One region of the Lysinibacillus sp. NPDC095746 genome, then DNA from elsewhere that is predicted to be linked to it. Evidence: riboswitches for the same ligand, from Rfam matches in the RefSeq annotation. Region 1 holds a riboswitch; each other region holds the start of a gene.
What was found. A riboswitch is a leader RNA that binds a small molecule or an ion and turns the genes downstream of it on or off. The one in region 1 is predicted to bind thiamine pyrophosphate.

Region 1 (6,055 bases):
ACAAAACTTAGGTCCACACATTGAACAAAAGTGCGCAGTTTTTGCCCCTTCTGCAGGCAATGTTTCATCATGGTATTCAACTGCACGCTCTGGATCTAACGAAAGATTGAATTGATCGCGCCAGCGGAATTCAAATCGTGCTTTAGATAGCGCATCGTCACGCTGCTGTGCTCCCGGATGCCCTTTCGCTAAATCGGCAGCATGTGCAGCAATTTTATACGTAATAACCCCTACACGAACATCGTCACGATTTGGTAGGCCGAGATGCTCTTTTGGCGTCACGTAACAGAGCATTGCCGTACCATACCACCCTATCATTGCAGCACCAATAGCCGATGTAATATGGTCGTAACCAGGGGCAATATCTGTTGTCAACGGTCCTAAAGTATAGAAAGGAGCTTCCTTACACACCTCTAACTGTTTATCCATATTTTCTTTAATAAGATGCATTGGTACATGCCCTGGTCCTTCTACCATCACCTGTACATCATGCTCCCAGGCAATTTGCGTTAATTCCCCTAGCGTTTCTAGCTCCGCAAATTGAGCCTCATCATTTGCATCTGCAATAGAACCAGGACGTAAACCATCACCTAAAGAGAAGGCAACATCATAGGTTTTCATAATTTCGCAGATTTCTTCAAAATGAGTATATAAGAAGCTCTCTTGATGGTGATATAAACACCACTGCGCCATAATCGAGCCTCCTCGAGACACTATGCCTGTTACACGATTAGCTGTTAATGGCACATAGCGTAGTAATACCCCTGCATGAATCGTGAAGTAATCAACACCTTGCTCAGCCTGTTCGATTAACGTGTCACGATACACCTCCCACGTTAAATCCTCTGCCACTCCATTTACTTTTTCTAGCGCTTGATAAATCGGCACCGTTCCCACTGGCACCGCGGCGTTACGAATAATCCATTCACGTGTCGTATGAATATGCTTACCGGTAGATAAATCCATAATGTTATCAGCACCCCAGCGTGTAGCCCACGTCATTTTTTCTACCTCTTCTGCAATAGAGGATGACACCGCTGAATTTCCAATATTGGCGTTTATTTTTACGTGGAAGTTACGTCCAATAATCATCGGCTCTGCCTCAGGGTGATTAATATTAGATGGCAAAATAGCACGTCCTGCCGCGATCTCTGAGCGCACAAATTCTGGGTCCATATTTTCCCGTATCGCTACAAATTCCATTTCTGGAGTAATAATTCCCATTCGTGCATAGTGAAGCTGCGTTACATTTTTACCTTTCTTCGCACGCAAAGGCTTTCTAGATAAATTCGGAAAAGCATTTTCATTCATTCGTGGATCATCAGCTTTGCGGAATCCATTATCTTCTGGCTTGATAGTACGCCCTTCGTATTCTTCAACGTCACCTCGTTCTTTGATCCATGCACTACGTAAAGCTGGTAATCCTTTCGTAATATCCACCTTATACGCAGGATCAGTGTACGGGCCGCTCGTATCATAAACACGTACTGGTGCATTTTCCTCCTCCCCAAAGCTTCCTGTCGTTGGACTTAGAGCAATTTCACGCATTGGCACTAAAATATCTGGTCGAGAACCTTCTACGTAAACTTTTTTACTTCCTTCAAAACTAGACATAATTGTAATATTCTTGTCGCTAACTGTTGTCATAACTACTTCGCTCCCTTTTATATTTTTACAAGGACCGAATCTAGCTCACCCCAATAAAGACAAAAGCCGAATCCAAAAAATTTTGGATCCGGCTAAGAATGTAAAGGTATAGTTATTGCAAATACACCGAGTGCAATAATGGTTAACTTTCCCACGCTGGTATGAGCCAGATCAGGTCCAAAGGGTCAAGAAACCTCTATGCGTTTCCCTCTCAGCCTGACTCATCAGACTCCCCTAGTTAATGCTATTAAGTTTGATGCTAGTGTAGCAGATATTGTTAAGAGATGGAAGCTTCATTTGTTTTTTTTGCTTATCATCATAACGTGTGGTTGATTTCCGTTCCGGCTGGGCGCTTTCCTGGGGGCGTCCGATGAGCCGCTTCGCTTCGCTGCAGGGTCTCATCTGTGACGCTAATCCCCAAGGAGTCGCCCAGCCTCCACTCCAATCAACTTATATCTTGTTTTAACAAATATAAATCACTAGCTTTTAATTCAGAAAAAAAGCTCCTAACTCCTGAAAAGCTTTCCACCCTATCTTTTTATATGGCACCCAACTGTTAGGTAAACAGCAGTTCCGCTACATAAATCACGATCGTCACTGTAATACAGCTCACAATCGTTGAAAATAAAACTGTTTGTGCAGCAGTTGCCGATTCTACGTCATATTCTAATGCAAGACTAGAACTATTTCGCGATGTCGGGAACGAACTAGCTATAAAAAGTGATTGTGCCACGACACCATCAAGACCAAGCGCAAAAATGATTAGCAATGCCGCGGCTGGCCCTATGACTAGTCGTGTAAAACAGCTAATGACTACTATCTTATTGAACATGGATTTGATTTCAAGTTGCGATAGTTGTGCCCCTAAAGTTATTAATGCTACAGCGATAAAGCCATCCGCCACATGGTCTATCGGAATTCTTACAAACTGTGGAATAGTGATAGTAAAATAGTTCATTGCAACACCAATAATAAGTGCATGAATAATGGGCATTTTGAGGAAGTCTTTCACAATAGACATGCCCGATTTTGTTGAAGAAATTAAATTGTACAAGCCGTAAGTATAGGTCGTCATATTTTGAAATATAACGAGAATGACCTGAATCGCTACGCCAATCGGCTGAGTCACAAAAATCATTTGTGCAACTGGAATTCCATAGTTACCCGAATTAATTAGGACAACACTATTTTTAAACACCGCAGCCTCTGTTTTTACTAAGCCTAGTCCCTTTGCAAGAAAATGACTAAGCACCATTTGGCTTCCGATAAAGAGTAGAATAAATAACGCAACTTCCCCAAGCACAGACAGCTCTATACTCGTTTCATATATATTCACAAAAACTGCTGCTGGCATGAAGCAATATGTAATAAGTTGAGATAACGCCTTTAAATTAAAGCGAAATTTCTTTTGTAAAACTGCACCAAGTACTAAAAGCACTAAAATTGGAGCCACAATTTTAAAAAAAATCATACCGAGATACATCATAGCTTGTCCCCCTTCCCTCTCCCATAGTAGTGCTGTTTTTATGCTTGGTCAATGTACTTTAAAGCTAACTCGCCACTCATATCAAGGCATTTTTCCTAAATACAATAATCTAATACAGTATCTTTAACAAGATGGTAAAAGTTAGCTTTTAGAACGTTATAGCTCTTGAAATGAGCGTGATTTCCGCACCCAACTACCCAATTTCGTACAAAAAAAACTGGCACTCCACTTTCAATTCTCTGAAATAATTAAGGATTTTTAAAAACGAACGATAAAGAAAAGGGACTACATTTCATTTACGTATAATAAATAGTAAAATATACCCTTTATATACTAAAACAAAGAAATATATGATATATTATCCATTAAATACAATGATCGGAGAGACTAAAATGAAGAATAAAGTATTAACGACTTTTATGGCAACTGCTATTACAGCAACCCTAGTATCGCCAATGTCCACTGCAGATGCCGCTTCAAATAATTCATCTTTAAACCACTCAATTCAAATGAATGGGCAGGTAGCTGCAGCCAAAACAAAGGGGCAAACTGTTACCATTAACAACGTCACTAAAGAGAAAGTACTTACATCCAATGGCCAATTTAAAATTAGCCAGTCGCTAAAGCCCCTCTTTAACACATCGAATAAAACTGCATTGATGAATGCCGAAGCAACAATAGTAGTGAAAAATGGCGAAATTACGAGCGTTACAGAACTAACATTAACGAAAGCTGGCACTGATAAAAAGGCGGTATATTTTGATGGTGGTGACGCACAGATTGAAGGAAGTCTAACTGTAAATGCGGATTATGTAAAAGTTCAAAATGTAACGATTAAAGATAAGCTCATTGTAACGAATCGCGTGAAGAAGGCCATTACAATTGATGACGTTACTATCGGGGATACAATTACTTTTAAACCTTTATTAACTAGAAATATTAATTGGTTAAATGTCACTTTAAAAGATATTAAATCTCCAAATATTAACTTGGAGCGTACGAAAGTACATGTGACTTCTGACAAAGCTATTTCAAAAATCGATGTAGTTGGTAAAGTTACAGCATTTGAAGTTACGGCCAATGTTGATAAGCTTACAATCGATGTTGAGAAAGATTTTAGCCTTTACGGGGAAGGTAAAATTGAGCAAGTGATTGTCAAACATGGGGAAAAGGTGGCATTAGACTCAGGACATCTTATTAACAAGGTGCAGGTGGATGATAAAAAAGCCTCTGTAAAATTACCTGTGGCGAATAAAACTGAGCTAAGTAATTTAGTAGCTATACCCCCATACGTTACCGTATCTGTTAATGGAAACGACGTTTTAACAACTGAGAAATGGACAACGCAGGCTGAGCGTACAGCATTTGAATATGCCGTAAGTAGCGCAAGAGCAGTAGCTAATAATTCCAACGCCTCTCAGGAACAAATAAACAACGCGATTACACAATACCGGATTTCATTAACCGTTTATCAAGCTGCACAAAAGAACGGAACAAAATATGTTTACGGCGATAAGTCTTCATTACAATCGATGATTAATTCTATTCAGTATGTAACGGTTTCTTGGAATAATGGTAATGATGTAGCTTCTTATACGCCTTGGACGACGCAAAGTGAAAAGGATGCTCTTACCTATACCGTTTCATCCGCTCAGTATGTTGTAAATAATACCTATGCAACTCAGTCTGATATCACAAATTCTATTAGCAATTTAAACTACGCGATCACAGTTTATAAAAATGCACAAAAATATGGTACTCACCAAACTAGTGGAGATAGATCTGCCCTTTTATCGCTGATTAACTCTGTTCAGTATGTTGCAGTTTCTTGGAATAATGGTAATGATGTAGCTTCTTATACGCCTTGGACGACTCAAAGTGAGAAGGACGCTTTATCTTCTGCCGTTTCATCCGCTCAATCTGTTGCAAATAATACCTATGCAACCCAGTCTGATATCTCAAGTTCTATTAGCAATTTAAACTACGCGATTACAGTTTATAAAAATGCACAAAAATATGGTACTTACCAAACTAATGCCGATAGATCTGCCCTTTTATCGCTGATTAACTCTGTTCAATATGTAACCGTTTCTGTTAATGGCTCTGAATTATCTTCTTATACAATTTGGACGACGCAAAGCGAAAAAGACGCTCTAGTTTCAGCTGTTTCATATGCTCAAAATGTTGCAAATAATGGCTACTCGTCTCAGTCAGAAATTTCGTCTGCCTATAATTATTTATATAGTGCTATTTCAACGTATAGAAGTAATCATAAATCTGGTGTAAACTATCGAAATTATGTTGATAAATCTTGGCTAACATCACTCATTAATTCTATTAAGTATGTGAAAGTTTCTGTGAATGGAGATGGTTCTGATATCCCCTATTATGAACGGTGGACAACAGAACGAGAAAAACGTGACCTAGAAAAAGCAGTTGAACACGCCCAATCTGTTGTTAATAACGCCTATGCTTCTTCGTACGAGGTGACAGATGCTATTAACAGTTTAGACAGGGCCATCAACATCTATAATGATGTCCAACGTTCAGGTAAACAACGATAAAAATTTTTCTATAACAGTTTAAAAACAACAGGCTAGAAAATCTCTATAGCCTGTTGTTTTTTTAAATCAGAGTATATTTAATTCAATAGCTTGATATATGTCGTTTTCCTCAAGATACTACCCGCACGTTGTTCATTTAACGTTACATACGCTTTCATTCGTTCTATAACAAAGGCGTTTCCACTTTGACGATTAACGACCATACCGCTCGCTGGTATCAACCGTCTTTTTATCGATTAAATCAACATCTACATTACAAGACTGTACAATTTCCCCAGCTAATAGAAAGCGTTCAGTAACCTGAAAGAGGCTTATCCCTAAAACACGATTTTTGCGTGCTGAGCCATGCGCATAAGAA
Region 2 (6,055 bases), on a different contig from region 1:
GCTCGCTGTGGCATATCGTTTCTTCGGAATTCTACCAGCTTCAAAGCAAAGGCGTCCGGCCTCAATAGCAAGTTTCATAGCTTTTGCCATCTTGACAGGGTCTTTTGCTGCAGATACAGCTGTGTTTAATAAAATTCCATCAGCACCCAGTTCCATTGCCATTGCTGCATCAGCAGGAGAGCCGATACCAGCATCGACAATAACGGGCACCGTTGCTTGTTCAATTATAAAACTCAAGTTAAGCGGGTTAATGATTCCCCGTCCGGAACCGATTGGTGAGGCTCCTGGCATTATGGCATGGCAGCCTAATTCCTGCAGCTTTCTGGCTAAAACAACATCATCTGATGTGTACGGAAGCACAATAAACCCTTCCTTTATTAATTCTTCTGTTGCTTTTAACGTTTCAATAGGGTCAGGAAGTAATGTTTTGTCACATCCAATGACCTCTACTTTAACCATATCGCAAAGGCCGGATGCTTTCGCTAGCTTTGCAATGCGGACGGTCTCGACTGCGTTTTTGGCTCCTGCTGTATTTGGCAATAAAGTATATTTTTTAATATCAAGCTTTTGTAAAAAATTTGGCTGGTTCGCTTCAAAGATATTCATTCTCCGAACGGCAAATGTCAGGACTTCTGAATCCGATTCAGCAACAGCCTGCTTTTGGATATCAAAATTAGGGTATTTTCCTGTTCCAAGCAGCAAACGGGATTGAAATGAATAAGGACCTATTTTTAACATAATTATCCGCCTCCAACAAAATGTACAATTTCAATGCGGTCTCGGTCAGAGAGCAGGGTTTCCTGATGATCAACTTTGTTCAGGATCTCTCCATTTACCTCAATTACAACTACTTTATCTAGCAGTTTGTAATATTCGAGCAGGTCCGAAACGTACACAATTTCCTCTGACAACTTCAAATTTTCTCCATTTAGTATTACTTCCAAGATTTGTCCTCCTAACTAACTGATATTTGAGATCGATCAATGCGAAACGCAGAAAGAAACTGTTCATCTTCCACTTGACCTGTAAGCAACTGGGCTGTGAGTTTGCCAGTAAGCGGGCTTAATAGAATTCCGTTTCGATAGTGTCCGGCAGCTACAAATAGCCCCCTAATAGTAGGATGCTCGCCAATATAGGGAATCCCATCAGCTGTCTGCGGCCTAATTCCTGCCCACACCCGTTCCCAAGGGGCATCTTTCAGCTGGGGAATCAGCTTCACGGCTTGCTCAATCAAGGTAGCAATTCCTCCAGCTGTTACTTGTTTATCAAACGTATTTTCCACGACTGTGGCCCCAATGTAAATTTCGCCATTTCGCTTAGGAACAAAATAACAGCGTTTATCTGAAAAAATCGACCTGTGAACGATCGGCTTATTCGGCTTTACAGAAAAACATTCTCCTTTCACAGGATAAACGGTCAAGTTGATTCCCGTATTTTTCATTAAATCGGCAGCCCAGGCGCCGGTAGCGACAACAACCTGTTCACAATAGAAGGCTCCCGCTGATGTGTATACTCCTTTGACAACGCCGTTTTCATAGATAAAAGAAAGGACCTCTGTATTTTCGCGGATTTCTGTACCAAAATGCTCTGCAGCTTTTGCGAAGGCAAGTGATAATTTTGCAGGCTGCACATGGCCGTCATTTGGAAGGAACATAGCACCGGCAACAGTTGGTGCTAATGCAGGTTCCATTTCTCTTACTTGTGTTGCATCGAGCCATTGGATGCCGGAATCCCAGTTCTGCTGGAACAATACCTGACTTTTTAACGCTGTAGCTAATTCTTCCGTTTCTGCAATTTTTAACATGCCTTTATTCACAAATTCGATATCGATCCCCGTATATGTCAGTAATTCGTTAGTGATGGAGGGGAACATCGCCTGGCTTTTTAATGCCAACTGGAAAAATGGACCGTCGTGTTCCATTTCCGCCTGTGCTGCCAGCATACCTGCTGCTGCACTGGAGGCTTCATTGGCCAAAGTTCCTTTTTCAAGAATGACGACTTTTTTTCCTAGTTTAGAAAGTTGATAGGCAATGGAAGAGCCATTAATTCCTCCCCCGATAATGGCAACATCAAATGTATTTTTCACTCAACACATCTCCATTTTAACTTCTTTTTGATAGCTTTTTATTGCAGATAGAGGATCATCGGCGTTTAAAACGCCTGACATCACAGCAATACCGTCGGCTCCGCTGTTTATTACCTGTTTAGTATTTTCAGGAGCAATACCGCCGATTGCAATAACAGGAATATCTAGTGAACCAGTAAGCTTTTTTAATTCCTCTAAACCCCTTGGTTCCAATCCTGGCTTTGATTGGGTAGAAAAAATATGACCATATATCACATAGTCGGCTCCCAAGCGTTGAACCTTTTTTCCTTCTTCGACCGAGTGAATGGAACAGCCAACCGTCAATTGAGGAAAGTTGGCTTTAATCATAGATGCATTCAAACTATGATAGGCTAGTTGGACTCCTTCCACACCTGTAATAACGGCAACGTCTACCCGGTCATTAATGATTATTTTGGATAACGGAACGCCAACTCGGGAAAGCAGGTTGACTGCTTCATATAATTCTTTTGCCTTCATTTGTTTTTCACGCAAATGGATAGCGTCGGCATATGGATGGATGTCTGCTAAAATTTCACTTAGTTGTTCCATTGGCATTTTTCCATTAGAAATGACATGAATCGCTTTTGATAATAGAGTAATGGGGGTCACCTCTTTAAGACTTACCCGCCTTCCAAATGTAGGATGCAAAAAAGCCACTTTCTTTTCGGTAAAGAAAGTGGCTGGAGATGAAAAGGACAAATTTCCATATACCACTTCCCTACGCTGGCATTAACCAGGTCAGGTTCATAGAGTCCCGAAGTCACACTTCAATCTCAGCCTTTACAAAGGCACCCCTAGCGGATAAGTTATTTATTTTATTTAATTTATTTCCAATATTAGCACTATTCATGAAGATGTCAATCATTATGAATAGATTACTAGGGGTGCCATTTATTTGGCTGGGGGAAAAATGAATTTACAGAACGGGAGAATCAATATGAGACGTCAATTCAGCAATAACTAAATTGCTATGGGGGAAGAATATTCATGGGCTATTCAAATAAGACTCCGCTTAAAGCAAAGAGTATTGTGCGCTTGAAGAGTATGTTGTAAGTACAAATTTTGTTAATTCTCTTTTGAAATATAATTGCTTACAAAAGTTGCTAGAGCTAGATGAATTCAATGAACAGTATATGTTTCTACTGTTAGAATTTTTAATTGAGCAAAATAAAAAACAGGATTGTTTAAAATGCTTTGAAACTATACCGGCAAAATTAGCTGAAATTGGTTTATCTGTTACGGAGAGAATTAATAAAAGATATAACGAATACTTGGCAACTATATAGATTTCTAGCAGTCTCAAATATTAATATTTCGAATTCATTTTCATTCAGATGGAAAAAGTCATGGTGCCATGAAATTGATTGAAAGTAGTATAGAACTCGTAAAAAACACCCCGTAGTAGTTATTATATCTAACATCTACGGGGTATTTCTCTAAATATTAAGAGTGTCAGTCTATCCTATCCGCTCTTTTAAAGATAAGGCTTAAATGATATCGGATAATCTTTAGTTTTCTTATACATTTCGATTATACAAGCTGCTAATTGTTGAATACCAAGTTCTATTTTCTTTTCTTCTGCTTGTGAAATACTTAGTCGGATTGCTTTCTTAAATGCTGACTCATCACATTCTTATATAGTAGAATATGAATTTTTTTAAGACATCGCCCATGTTATGAATATAAAAGGTTGAAACTATACACTAGTGTCGGTATAATCTAAAATATAAACGACAACGGTGTATAGTTTTTTATGTGCGTTTTGTCACTCATTAAGGAGGTGGCTTATGGCTCCAAAAGTTAGTGAAGAATATAAAAAAGAACGAGAGAAAGAACTGATAGAAGCGGCTAAGAAGGTGTTTATCGAGAAAGGTTTTGTACGCACTACTATGCAAGATATTATGGACGAAGCTGGAATATCCAGAGGTGCATTGTATAGTTATTTCGATAATATTAATCATGTTTTTATCGAAGTTTTAAAATATGATGACCAGAAAGACATTCAATATTTTGTGCCATCTAATGAAGGCCTACTTTGGCCACAATTAAAAAACTGGATTGAAGAACAGCAAATTTATATTGAGGCAATTGACCAAACATTGCTCTTTGCAAAGGCGGAATTCTTTTTATCATATAAATACGTAAATAATAAAGATAATTTCCCTTACATTTCTGAACGCTATAATCGAACTACTGAAGCAATAGAAGAAGTATTGAAAGAAGGAATGCGAAAAGGAGAATTTAGACCTCAACAATCTACTGATTCAATTGCGAGGTATATCCTATCATTTATTAACGGTTTAATGTTGGACACATTTCAACTGGGACATGAACAAACAAAAGTAAAGGATCAATTATCCGTCTTACTGTTCTCTTTAGAAAAATTAATCAATCCAAAATCCGAAACATACGAGGAGTGAATATTATGTTATTTGAATCATCTAGGGTGAAACTAAGAAAAATGACCAAGGAAGATACAGAACTATATCACAAATGGAGAAATGATGTGGAAGTTATGCATTCCACGAACCCATCTTTAGATGTTTATCCGATGGAAGAAACGAAAGATTTTGTAGATCATGTTATTTTGGGCACTCATGCAGGGAAAAGCTATATTATGGTTGAAAAAGGAAAGGAATCACCAATTGGTATTGTTTCATTAATCAACATTGATTATAAAAATAGAAATGCTGAATGTATTATTGACATCGGTGAAAAGGAATATTGGGGAAAAGGATATGGTTCAGAGGGATTGAAATTACTACTGGATTATGCTTTTTACGAAATGAATCTCCATCGAGTTTACCTAAAAGTATTTTCATTTAATGATAAAGCTATTAGTTTGTACAACAAGATAGGGTTTATTCAGGAAGGAAGCAGTAGACAAAGTCTATTTAGAGATGGTACATGGTATGACATCGTTCATATGGGTATTTTGCAAAATGAATACTTTGAGAAACAAGTGAAGAATGTGTGAAAATTATTCCACCGTAAAATAGAGGAACAGGAATGGAGTAACGTTGAAACAACAAAAGGTCTAAAGTTGCTATAAAAACATTATGATAAGTAGTGAGTGAGGCTTTGCTAAAAAATATAGACATTACTATATTTCACCGAAAAATGTTTGAATGTTTATTCTTTATATCCCGAGCATTGGTAGATGCTTTCGAGTATGGTAAGTGAGAGCCAATGCAATACATTGTTTTAATTCAGCTACTGTATTTCATCATTCACAGCAATTCCAATTGCTCGATTTACGCCTGAATCTCTAAAATGGTTCCCGATTAGTGGAGGTTTTTCCAAAGAAGCACTGAAAATTGGCTGAGGGATTGTCCTTGGCATGTTTCTCATTGAAGGGCGGCTTTAATGGGGGAAATATTCTTTCCGTCGTTTCAATGGTTTCATCCGTCGCTCTGCCGATTCTTCCGTCACTTCAGCGCGTTCTTCCGTCGTTCGCGATTCTTTCCGTCGTTTCGTCCGTTCCATCCGTCGCTCTGGCCATTCTTCCGTCACTTCGGCGGGTTCTTCAGTCATTCGCGATTCTTTCCGTCGTTTCGATAGTTCCATCCGTCGCTCTGACCGATTCTTCCGTCACTTCGGCGGGTTCTTTCGTTCGCGATCATAGAAATGATCAAACTTTTTATAGAATGACAATAAAATATAGAAAAAGCATGTTTTGATTATTCCTTTTTTAAAACATGCTCTTTCTTTTTGCCTATCAAGGCATAGACTAATCTTTATTTTTAATTTATACAAACGATTTTCAATAAGTTATTGTGGAAATTTAAAATTAATCTTACGCTCTTTTTTATCCCAAATAAGGTGGGCATTAAAAGTTTTTTCGCCCTTTTTAAATCCTTTTATCAAGTCTGTTTCACCAGCTGCCAAGAGTTTTTTCATATTCGATTGTGAAATAGTTTTTCTTAAAAGTTTCTTTGAAACCGAGAA
Region 3 (6,055 bases), on a different contig from region 1:
GTGGTTATGGAGATGTAGTGCATATTTTATCAACCCCACAAGGTGCGGCACATATTTTATCTTTTAGTATTCGCGACTTAAAAGGTGAAGTCATTATCAATGCATTGCAAAAACGCAATGTAATTGTGTCGACATCGAGTGCTTGCTCATCGAAACAGACAAAAACAAGCCATGTTGTTGAAGCTTTAAATATTGATGAGCACTATAAAAAGGGTGTTATTCGTATAAGTTTTGGAGCGCATGTAACAAATGAAGATATAGTAAAGTTTAAACAAGTATTAGATGAAGTATTGATGGAACTTAAAGGAGAATATTAAAAATGATTTGGAAAGAAATTTTAATTCGATATGGTGAGCTTTCTACAAAAGGTCGCAACAAGATGGATTTTATTCGTCGTTTACGCGAGAACATTCGTCATGCGTTTGCAGATTTAGGACATTTACACATTCGCACAGAGCGCGACCGTATGTTTATCGCCATTGAAAATGAAACACAAATGGACGTTCTATTAAAAGGATTACCTAAAATTTTTGGTATCCAATCTTTTAGTCCAGTGGCAGCATGTGAAAAAGACATGGAGGCCATGAAAAAACTTGCCATAACAATTATGGATACATTTAAAAATGAGCAGCTTACTTTTAAAGTAGAAGTAAAGCGTACAGATAAAACATTTCCGTTAGAATCCCATGCTATTCAACGTGAAATTGGTAGTTATGTATTACCACGATATCAAAATTTATCAGTAAAGGTGAAACAGCCTGATATCGAGCTTCGTGTAGAGGTGCGCCATGATGCAACATATATGATGGCACAAGTTATTCCGGGTGCAGGTGGAATGCCTGTAGGTTCGAATGGTAAATCTTTATTAATGCTTTCTGGTGGAATAGATAGTCCTGTTGCAGGTTATTTAATGATGAAACGTGGAGTGCGCTTAGAAGCGATACACTTCTTTAGTCCACCTTATACAAGCCAAAATTCATTAGAAAAAGTAAAGGTGCTGGCTAATGAATTAACGAAATTTGGCGCTAGTATACGTTTACATGTGATTCCTTTCACTGAAATCCAAGTTCTTATTAAAGAAAAAGTACCTTCTAATGTATCGATGACAACCACTCGTCGTATGATGCTAAAAGTTGCTGACAAAGTACGAGAAGAAATTGGTGCATTAGCAATTGTTACAGGTGAAAGTCTTGGACAGGTAGCGAGTCAAACTCTTGAAAGTCTAACAGCTATTAATGCCGTAACTAACACACCGATTTTACGTCCATTAATCTCATCAGATAAATTAGAAATTATCGATATTGCAGAGAAAATAGGCACATACGAAACGTCAATTCAGCCATTTGAAGACTGCTGTACAATTTTTACTCCAGCAAGTCCAAAAACAAAGCCGAAGCTTGAAAAGGTTGAGCATTACGAAAGCTTCTCGGATTTTGATGAGCTAATCGAACGAGCAGTGAAAAATCGTGAAGTCTATATTTTCCCGAAAAAAGAGCAAGAAGCCGATAAATTTGCAGATCTTCTATAGAAGAAACTTGCAATTTCCTAAGCGAACGAGCCGACTCAAAAATCTTGAGTCGGCTTTTTGTTTATTTCCTTCGTGGCACAATTTACCTAAAAAATTTTTGTATTAAAAATCTAATATCGCACATTCTATATTCACAAGGAGGTGAGAGACATGACTTCAAATCGCAGTTCAAACAAGCTTGCTGTACCTGGTGTAGAGCACGCACTTGATCAAATGAAATACGAAATTGCACAAGAATTTGGTGTTCAATTAGGAGCTGACGCTTCAGCTCGTGCTAACGGTTCCGTTGGCGGTGAAATCACTAAACGTCTTGTACAAATGGCAGAATCACAATTAAAAGGTATGCCAAACAACAACCTATAATTGCATAATCGCAATTATAAAATTAAAACCAGTGACCGTAAAAGGCACTGGTTTTAGTTTGTTTAAATTTATTAATTTTTATCCCGTATGAATGGGCGTAATTTATCTATATCTAAAGAGAAGCGTCAGGCCCTCCCATTGTAAAAATCCGCTTGGAAAAGCTAAAGATCCCCACTACCTTTATCCTACAAATGATTTCAATGTAGAGACTGTATTTGCAATATCCTCACTTTGGCAAATTGCAGAAATAACTGCGATTCCATCAGCACCTGCTTTAAATACTATAGGAGCATTCGAACAGTTTATGCCTCCAATTGCAACGATAGGGAGATCCGGATATTGCATCCGAGCTTGTTGTAAAAAATTCGTTCCACTAGGTGGATTGGCGTCACTTTTAGAAGTGGTTGAAAAAATCGGACCAATTCCTACATAATCAGCACCATATTGTAGAGCAGTTTGTAATTCAGCTTGTGAATGAACAGAAACGCCTAAAATCATGTTGCCAATTTTATTACGCACCATCGACACAGGAAAGTCCTCTTGCCCAATATGAACACCGTCTGCTCTAAGCTTTATAGCCAGCTCGACATCATCGTTGACGATAAACGGAACATGATATTGTTGACAGAGCTTTTGACATTCACGAGCAAAATCTTCATAAGCTTGCCCAGTTAGTGTTTTTGGTCCTTTTTCACGAAATTGGAACATCGTTATTCCTGATTGCAGAGCTTTCTCTAAAACGTTTAATGGCTTGTGTTTGAAAACATTACTTGTACCCATTATAAAATATAGCTGTAGATCGTCACGTTTCATGAATGATCACCTCGCAGGAATTCTTCAAGTTTTGATAAGCAAAATGATTTGTAGGACCATGTCCATTACCAATAGATAAATCATGAGTTATTGCTAATTGAATAAATTTTTTAGCCTCCTCAATCGCATCTTCTAAAGATAGTCCGTGACCAAGAAAAGCAGTTAATGCAGCGGAAAACGTACAGCCTGTACCATGCGTGTTTTTCGTTGCAATACGAGTGGACTGCATGGAAAATGACCGGCCATCTTGGAAAAATACATAATCAGTAGCATAACGTTTATCCTCTAAATGACCGCCTTTAATAATGACGCATTGAATGCCCATCTGTAATAAGACGTTAGCTGCTTCTTTAATATCTGTTAAAGAAGTGATTTTCCTTCCAGAAAGGGTTTCTGCCTCTGGAATGTTCGGTGTGACCACTGTTGCTATAGGAAGCAAATAACTGCGTAATGCCTCAATTGCTTCTTGCTGTAATAAGCTTTCGCCACCTTTAGCAATCATGACAGGATCTACTATAAGCGGACAATTTATTGCAGTTAAAATCCGTGCAATTGATTGAATAATTTCCGAGGAAAACAGCATTCCAGTTTTAATAGCACTTATTGAAAAATCCTCGATAAGCGCTTGAAGTTGTTTTTCGACAAAACTAACTTCAATTGGTAAGACATCCGATACCCCGAGTGTATTCTGGGCGGTTAAAGCTGTAATAACAGACGTTCCAAACACCTTTAATTCCTGGAAAGTTTTTAAATCAGCCTGTATCCCTGCGCCGCCACCACTATCAGAACCAGCAATTGTCGTGACAATATGCATCATTGTTCACCACCCTTGGAGAGGCGGTGTAGTTCGTTCAATACTGCAATTTGAAAATCGCCAATAGATGAAGTGGAAGAAGCAGCTTGCTCTGCTACTTTTTTATAAAGCGATAATGTTTCTATTAATTGGTCAAATGGCTTATTTCCTACAAGGTAGGAAGCACAACAAATGGCACTCAATAAGCAACCTGTTCCAGTGACTTCTGTCATTTGTGAATTTCCACCTGTAATCCATTGCTGATGTTCGCCATCAGTAATAAAATCCTTTTCACCGGTCACAATAACAATACAATTGTAAAGCTGAGCTACTTTTTGTGCCTCAACTTCTAAAGAAATTGAACCACTACCACTATCTACGCCTTTTTGTTGCCATTCTATATCGGCTATTGCTGCAAGCTCTCCGACATTACAACGAATAGCAGCAAAATTTATTTCCTTGAGTAATTGTTGTACCGTTTGTTTCCGGTAAGTTGTTGCACCTGCAGCAACAGGATCTAAAACAACGGGAATGCCAAGAGCATTTGCTTTTTTTCCTGCAAGTAACATTGATTCTTTCATTCGCTCATTAAGGGTACCGATATTTATTAATAAGCCTGAGGCAATTGCGACCATTTCTTCAACTTCACGACTGTCATCTGCCATAACTGGTGAAGCGCCTATAGCTAATAAGCCATTTGCTTGGAAATTAGCTACAACATAATTAGTAATGCAATGAATTAATGGATTTTGTTTACGGATAGTATGAAATAACATTTTTAGTCCTCCTTGTTGGATGGACGTAAGCGTGCAAAAAAGGCTCTTTTTCGTGTAGAAAAAAACACGCAAAAGAGCCTTTCATCAGTAAATAGATGTGAATTGCTCCCTACGTCAGTATTAACTAACAGGTTCAAAGGGTCAGGTTTTACCTTCTCAACTCTAATTGAGTCCCCCTGCAATCATGCTTTTAGTTGACCAAAATGTACCATATTATTCATTCGTGTTCAATAGGTTATTTTTTCTTCGCGAAAACAGCACTAATGCTATGTCGAAATTGATAGTACCAATACGTGACTGATGCCATATAGCAGAGCATGATAGTTGTCACGACTTTAATGAATTGGAGTGAATTCCATTGAAAATGATAAAAATTGAGTTTTATAATGAGCGTACAAAAGGGGGCATTTGCCATGAAAAGAGAAGATTTAATCGCACCAGAATGGTATAACATTTCAGATGAAATTGAAAAATATGCACAGGATTCTACTAAAAATGCATTATTAGTTTATAACGAAAATGAGGAAATTCAATACTTAACATATCGAGCTTTACTTGAAAAGGCAAACCAGGCAGCACATGTATTTACATCTCAAGGTTTAAAAAAAGGTGACGTTATTTTGGTCATGGTGCCAAGATCAGTTGAAGCGTATATCGTTTATATTGCAGCCTTAAAGGCAGGTTTAACGATTATACCTAGCTCAGAAATGCTAAGAACTAAGGATATTGAATACCGAATCAATCATGCCAATGCAAAAGGCGTTGTTGCATTTGAACCTTATATTGAACAATTCGATAATGTTGGAAATTTACAAGAAATACAGCAGTTTGTCATTGGTCGTGCACAGGAACCTTGGCAGCCATTGCTTGAAAAAATGCAAAATCAACCGACGACTTACATAAGTTCTACACCGACTAAGAGTACAGACATTGCATTTTTAGCTTATACGAGTGGTACAACCGGCAATCCAAAGGCAGCGGTTCATACACATAGCTGGGGTTATGCGCATTTACGAACTACTGCACCAAATTGGTTAGGTGTACAAGAAGGTGACATTGTTTGGGCTACCGCAGCACCAGGTTGGCAAAAATGGATATGGAGTCCGTTCCTTGCTACTTTAGGAAGTGGTGCGACAGCATTTGTTTACAAAGGTCACTTCGATGCGGCAACCTACCTTTCATTGCTTGAGAAATTCAATATTAATATTCTGTGTTGCACACCGACCGAATACAGATTTATGGCAGGACTTGAAAATTTGCAAGACTTCAATTTAAGTACGATACGTCAGGCTGTGTCAGCCGGTGAACCTTTAAATAGTGAAGTGATAAAAGTATTTTCCGACGTCTTTAATGTACAAGTACGTGATGGTTATGGACAAACAGAGAATACATTACTTGTTGGAACAATGGTAGGGATGGAGGCTAGAATGGGCTCGATGGGCAGACCTACTCCAGGTAATACGGTTGAAATTATTAATGATTTTGGAAATCCTACTGTAATTGGAGAAGTAGGAGATATTGCTGTGCATTGTGAATCACCCGCGTTATTTAAGAAATATTTAAACGATCCAGAACGTACAAATTTACAATTTAGGGGCGAATGGTATATTACAGGAGATCGTGCATATAAAGATGAAGATGGCTATTTTTGGTTTGAAGGACGTGGAGATGATGTCATTATTTCGTCTGGGTATACGATAGGTCCATTTGAGGTAGAAGATGCGTTATTGAAGCATCCAGCAGTAAAAGAAACAGCCGTAGTTGCGAGTCCGGATGAAATTC
Region 4 (6,055 bases), on a different contig from region 1:
CCTGCTTCAGCAAACATACGACCTGCAATTTCATCTAATTCAAGTGTTGTTACACCTGGTTTTGTAGCAGCCTTCATTGCCTCACGAATTTCAGCACAAATACGGCCGATTTTTTTAAATGCTTCAATCTCTTCTTGCGTTTTTACAATCATTTTTAACGTCCCTTTCATCTAATGTCTACAACTTAATATAACATAACTTTCTTTGCATAAAACGCTAAACGCTTTAAATATTATATGTCATCATAAATTGTAAAGTGCCGACATCTCCATAACGTGAGGTTGATTTCCGTTCCGGCTGAGCGCTTTGTTGCTGCCGCTCCGCTTTCGCACAGATAAAACATTTGCCGCTGACGCTTCGCTTTCGTGCAGATCAGAGCTTCCTAGGGGCGTCCGATGAGCCGCTTCACTCGCGATGCTCGCTGCAGGGTCTCATCTGTGACGCTAATCCCCGAGGAGTAGCCCATCCTCCACTCCAATCAACAAATATATAATGTATACTTTTCAACAAATGTCAGCCCTTGCTAGCTAAAAAACAAAGGCTGTTTTCTCAAAGATTGTTGCTTCTGGTTTGACTACCTTCTTCAACTAAAGCACCCCGTTAGCACAATAAGGAGACTTGTCAGATTTATGCTGTTACAACGATAAGACTTCAATTTTTATACACGATTTTATTCATCAAAGACGATGGTGCAACATTACTTCAAAACCTTTGCTATGACTGACTTTTAACAAAAGTGCATAAACCAACGCATAAACAATGTTCATAAGAAAAGCCACGAACGTTGATTTAACAACATTAGTGGCCGTTGAGTTCGTCTCCAAACTTTCATTTGGGAACGTTATTTAGATTTGTTTGGCATACTTTATAAATCTTTAATGAACTAAGATATTCTGAAGAATCATTATATAATTTTTTAGTTATTTTGATATTATTTCTACCTTTTCTAATCCACGTTGAGGGGGATTAGAATCTAGTTGGCTCCCGTCCCAATATACAATTACGTGGGTTCCCACTTCTAATTCTTCGTATTTACCAGGTTCAAAGCCATAATATGCTCCATCTTTTTCTTGAGCCATTTTTATTAATTCATCAGCTTTTTTGTTGGAAATATCTCCTTCACTAACATTTGATACAACTAATATTTGGTTCCACCCATTTTGATTTTCTTTTATATCCACAATAATGCCTTCTTGTTGTTCCAAAGAACTATTATTTTTATTCCCTTGCTGAGTGCATGCACTCAATATACAAACGAACAGAATAATAAATATTCCTTTTTTCAATTCATACACCTCCAGACTCAATAAAATTATTAGACGATTTCACTTGTTAAATCAACAAGCCATAAGCAATTAGATGGCCCGTTTGCGGAATAACTTAATACATTGTAATTTCAAATTAAAATTATGAATTAAACAACTTATTATCACGAAACACTTTGAAGTATAATATTAGTTCCCAAAGCGTCGTTTGGTCACATTTCTTAACTTAGCGTTGTAAATCCCCATAATTTTAAAGGTACTCCTTGTTGCACTAAACTGCCCCGTTAGCACAAGAAGCGATTGCTCTAATCGAACAATCACCTCTAATCTTACATATATGTATTGACAAAATTAAACACCATAATGAATCAACCAACTATCTTCTTTTATTGCTTCAGCTATTTTTTTCATCAATTCTTCAAGTTCTTCTGATTTGTACTCATCGTTTGCTTCACTAACCATATTTAAAAATTGTTTATGAGAACTCGACGGTATCAATGTTATTCCAAAATAGGCGAGGCTTTTATAAGGTCTATTTGTGTTATGTGCGAATGTTTCCAGATGATTCATTTTTTCACCAAAATCCTTAGACATAAGTTCATCAAAAAGGTCCCCATCTACACCTATGCAATTATATTTTTCAGGTTCATAACTAACATACTCTTTATTTTTTTCAATACATTCAACTATTCCAAACTCGTGAATATAAGCCAAATTAACACATCTCCTAAGTCTTCAGTTTCTCACTTTATTTTACAACATTTTCTTGTTAAACTATCCTGCCCGTTCGTTGAATAGCAACAATCGTTCGAAAACAGCCAAAACAAAAACCCTTCACTCATGTGAAGGGCATAATCATTATGATTTTCGTTGCATTAATTGAGGTGCTGCCGTAAATAGCAGAACACCGACAATCGCTGTTAAAATCGTTGCTGGTAGCATATATGTTCCATTATAGATGATTGAATAAATCCACGCATTTTGATCGCCTGCATACTCTGCGAAAAATACAGCGCCACCAATGGTATGTACTGCATAGCGTAAAAAACCTGCTAATACAGTTCCTAAAATAATATAAAGCGCCATTTTCTTTTTGTTTAAATTTTTTGCAGCCTCAAGCACCGGTCGACGTACAACGGCCGCTAAGCCCACTACTGTAAAGGCAACACCATAATCAAGTGTTCCTTGTAGCCAATGCACAATTGTAGCACCAAACATTGTTTGCATTACACCAATGAGTAAACCGGTTGTCATGCCTGGAATAAGGCCCCAGCGGAATGCTATTAAAATTATTGGTACCATCACTAGACTAACAGAGCCGCCTTGTGCCCATACTTTAAAGGAAACCTGATCGAGCACAAGGCCAATCGCTGCGAATATTGCAATCTCCACAAGCATTAACAGTTTTTTATTGTCCATAAATATTCTCTCCTTTGTTCCGATGTAGGATACAAGAGCAGGAATAGAAATCAATCAATTGGCAAATATGTCCCTATCCGGCATTAAAAAGATAAAAAACGATGCCAGGACAGAGCCTCACATCGTAAAAGTGTCGGTTTCTATCCACAATCCCTACGCAAGTGTTAACTTACAGGTTCGAAGAGTCAAGGCATTACGTGCCCAGTCTCAGCTGACATCATCAGCTCCCCTTGTGGTCGTACATCTTTATTTAATTGAACAATCCCATTGTACGCAAACACTGTTATGATTACAACCTCTTCCACATTTTTTTGAAACTTTAACGTTTTTCATGCGTAAATATTAAAAAAGGAGGTACTACTATGGAGAACCAAAAAATATTATCTGCCTTTAGTTATCTGAGTATTTTATTTGCACCCTTTATTGTGCCATTAGTTGTTTACTTTGTGACAAAAGATAGCGACGTAAAGAGGCACTCTATTCGAGCACTAATATCACATTTAATCCCAGTCGCATTCGGTATAATTTTCTTTGCTGTCTTTATTTTCTCAACTTTATCATTCAACACTAATTTTGATCTAAATTCAGATAGTAATAATTTTCTTATCATTTGGTTTGTTTCATTCGCAATTTATATTCTCGTTTCATTAGGAGTCGTTATTTGGAATATTATTCAAGCTGTTCGGGTGGTCCGATAAGTTTCATCTTAACCTCTCCTTGAACACATAGTACTTAAGGAGCTGTTATTTTGTGAAAGTATCTAAAGTTGTTAAAACCGCTGTAAAATTAGCACCTATCGTTATCCCCATTGTCAAAAAAGTAATCGCTGCAAAAAAAGGAACAAATCCTAACGTAACTAAAAAAAAATAACAACAAGGCGTATTTCCAACAAATAGAAATACGCCTCTTTGTTATTTCACTTCAAAATATGTTTGACTATGACCGTTCATTGCTTTTTCAACATGCAACACTGCAGGCATTGTAGCTTTTAACTCCGCAACATGAGAAATGACTCCAATCATCCGTCCGGAATCTTGTAAATCAATAAGCGTATCAATCGCCTTATTTAATGCTTCTTCATCGAGAGAACCGAAGCCCTCATCAATAAACATCGTTTCAATACGGATATTACCTTGAAAGCTTTGAATGACATCTGCCATCCCAAGGGCAAGACTTAAAGACGCATTAAACTTTTCTCCCCCTGATAATGTTTTGACATCTCGTAATTGATCTGTATAAGCATCATACACATCGAGTCCTAGCCCACTTTGCTTGGCATGCTTTTCTAAACGATCTGAACGTCGTAGCTCAAATTGACCGTTGGATAAATGATAAAGTCGAACATTTGCCGCCTCTGTAATTTTATCTAAATAATTGATTTGAATATAACGCTCAAAAGACAGCTTTTTCACATTCTGTCCATTTAACATTGCATAGAGCTCCTTTACTCGCCCCGCTTCTTTCTCAAGTAAATGAATCTCCTGTTCGGTCTCCTCAGCCTTTTTGATAAAGTTTGCACAAGCCTTCGCAAATCCTTCCATTTGTTGCAATACTTTAAAAGCTTCCTCATATGTGACACGAAGCATCTCTAACTTTTCTTCCATGGTCGTTAAATCTTGCTTCTCTTGCCCTTTAAGATGCTTCTCTCCCTCAGTAATTTGTACTTGTAATGTGTGGATTTGTAGTGCATATTCATGGCAAGATTTCCGTAAAGCTTCTATTTGCAACGCGCTACGCTTCCCAGCAGCAAATTCATCATAGCTTTCAAAGCCTGCTTCCTTCATACTCACTGAAAATTGCTCGCGCTTTTCATCCATTTTCAGCTTTAATTCCTCAAAAGCCTGTTTCGCTATTTCTGCGGTCATTCTAGCATTATTTGCGGCTTCCTTGGCAGATTGCAAACTTTGCTGGCTACTATTCCACGCAGTTTGTAATGCAAGCTTTTGTGATCCTATATGAGCGATGGCCTGTTGCAATGCTTGTAGCGTCGTAAGATTTTCTGGAATATGCTTTTGCTGCTCTTCCACAATTGCTTGTTGTTTCGTCAATTCCTTCGTCTTCTCAACTAAATATTGCTCAAGTTTTATTTGCTTTTCTTGTAGCTGCTCCATTCGCGTACGATGATCCTTTTGTTGCATACGTACATCAGATAATTGATGGCTCACTACTTTTAAGATTGTTATTTGTTGCTCTACGTTTTGCAACGAAGCTACAATTTGTGCTTGATTCGATTGATTAATCGCATTCGTCTCTAACTGTTCTAGCGCCTCTTGTAGAAGATGCTTTGTAGAATTCAATACAGCTTCTTTCTCTAAAAACTTGCGCTCATCAGTACTAGCCTTTCCTCGTAAAGCCTCCACCTCTGCTAATTCAATCATCTCTAATAGCTCACGATGTGTTTCGAGGTGTGTTGTACTACCACACACTGGACAAGGCTCTCCGTCCTTGAGTTGCTGTGCTAAAATACTTGCCTGACTCGCAATCCATTGTTGCTCCAGTTTTTGAAGAGCCTGCTTACTTTCTTGATAATGGCTATTAGCAGTGGCTACATCCTGCTCCACCGTTGCAACTGCTCTCGTGTATTTTTCAACTTGCGCTAGTAATGATACTTGCTCTTTTAACTTAGGTAGCTGTTCTAAATAACTTTCATATGGCTTAAGTTGTTTTTCATATTGTTCAATTGTTTTTGTTAACTGCTGAACTTGCATTTGTTCTGTTTCTACGATTTTACTATTATCGTCTACTGCTAGCTTGGCTGTTGCAACATATTGTTCAGCTATTTGCAGCTGCTGCAGATTATTCTCATACGTCTCGAACGTCGGTAATAATGCCTGTAGCTGTAATTCCTGTTGTAAAACTTGTTGACGCTCAGGTTCTTTCGCCTCTTCAACGTTAAACTTTTCCTGCGCTATTTTTAACTGAGCTTCTGCATTTTTCTGCTCTGTCATTGCTTGCTGATAGGATTGTTCTTTACGATTTTGCTCAGCACGTAAATCGATACATTGTTGCTCAAGTATGACAAGACGCTCTGCTTTTTCTGCTAATGCAATTTCGCGTTCTTTTGCGCTATATATATCTTGTTCTTGTAGCAATGCTTGTAGGCGATTTTGACGATTAGTTTGCTCATCAAATTGCTCATTCAATGTTTTCGCTCTGCTGTAAAATTCCTGCTCTTTTTGATGATGCGCATAAGCCTCTTTATAGCGTTGCAGTTCCAATTGTATACATTCCGTATAATAGGTTTGCTCCTCTTCTAGAGCCTTCTTCAGCTGATGCATATTGTCAGTATTATTAGTAATGCAAGTAAATAAAGATGACGAACGCTGTGGTAAAGCACCTGCAATTTGGCCAAGAAGATGTTCCTTTAATTG

Region 2: another riboswitch for thiamine pyrophosphate. It lies ahead of tenI (thiazole tautomerase TenI); the one in region 1 lies ahead of thiC (phosphomethylpyrimidine synthase ThiC).
Region 3: another riboswitch for thiamine pyrophosphate. It lies ahead of thiM (hydroxyethylthiazole kinase); the one in region 1 lies ahead of thiC (phosphomethylpyrimidine synthase ThiC).
Region 4: another riboswitch for thiamine pyrophosphate. It lies ahead of thiT (energy-coupled thiamine transporter ThiT); the one in region 1 lies ahead of thiC (phosphomethylpyrimidine synthase ThiC).

What each region holds. Positions count from the first base shown of each region.
Region 1 is NZ_JBIWGL010000020.1:21,491-27,545, forward strand. Features, by position in the region: gene thiC (phosphomethylpyrimidine synthase ThiC) at 1-1,647, opposite strand, end outside; TPP riboswitch at 1,779-1,893, opposite strand; gene ACIQ7N_RS15545 (AEC family transporter) at 2,204-3,133, opposite strand; gene ACIQ7N_RS15550 (S-layer protein) at 3,526-5,697, shown strand; gene ACIQ7N_RS15555 (nucleotidyltransferase domain-containing protein) at 5,890-6,055, opposite strand, start outside.
Region 2 is NZ_JBIWGL010000016.1:11,701-17,755, forward strand. Features, by position in the region: gene ACIQ7N_RS13015 (thiazole synthase) at 1-738, opposite strand, end outside; gene thiS (sulfur carrier protein ThiS) at 741-944, opposite strand; gene thiO (glycine oxidase ThiO) at 956-2,086, opposite strand; gene tenI (thiazole tautomerase TenI) at 2,087-2,806, opposite strand; TPP riboswitch at 2,806-2,913, opposite strand; gene ACIQ7N_RS13035 (TetR/AcrR family transcriptional regulator) at 3,895-4,527, shown strand; gene ACIQ7N_RS13040 (GNAT family N-acetyltransferase) at 4,533-5,084, shown strand; gene ACIQ7N_RS13045 (hypothetical protein) at 5,471-5,641, opposite strand; gene ACIQ7N_RS13050 (DNA topoisomerase III) at 5,879-6,055, opposite strand, start outside.
Region 3 is NZ_JBIWGL010000015.1:50,624-56,678, reverse strand. Features, by position in the region: gene ACIQ7N_RS12700 (cysteine desulfurase family protein) at 1-317, shown strand, start outside; gene thiI (tRNA uracil 4-sulfurtransferase ThiI) at 320-1,528, shown strand; gene ACIQ7N_RS12690 (alpha/beta-type small acid-soluble spore protein) at 1,679-1,891, shown strand; gene thiE (thiamine phosphate synthase) at 2,072-2,704, opposite strand; gene thiD (bifunctional hydroxymethylpyrimidine kinase/phosphomethylpyrimidine kinase) at 2,694-3,518, opposite strand; gene thiM (hydroxyethylthiazole kinase) at 3,518-4,273, opposite strand; TPP riboswitch at 4,363-4,461, opposite strand; gene mbcS (acyl-CoA synthetase MbcS) at 4,687-6,055, shown strand, end outside.
Region 4 is NZ_JBIWGL010000017.1:76,362-82,416, reverse strand. Features, by position in the region: gene map (type I methionyl aminopeptidase) at 1-152, opposite strand, end outside; gene ACIQ7N_RS14015 (DUF3221 domain-containing protein) at 921-1,286, opposite strand; gene ACIQ7N_RS14010 (hypothetical protein) at 1,617-1,979, opposite strand; gene thiT (energy-coupled thiamine transporter ThiT) at 2,124-2,684, opposite strand; TPP riboswitch at 2,817-2,925, opposite strand; gene ACIQ7N_RS14000 (magnetosome magnetite crystal formation protein family) at 3,047-3,382, shown strand; gene ACIQ7N_RS13995 (AAA family ATPase) at 3,596-6,055, opposite strand, start outside.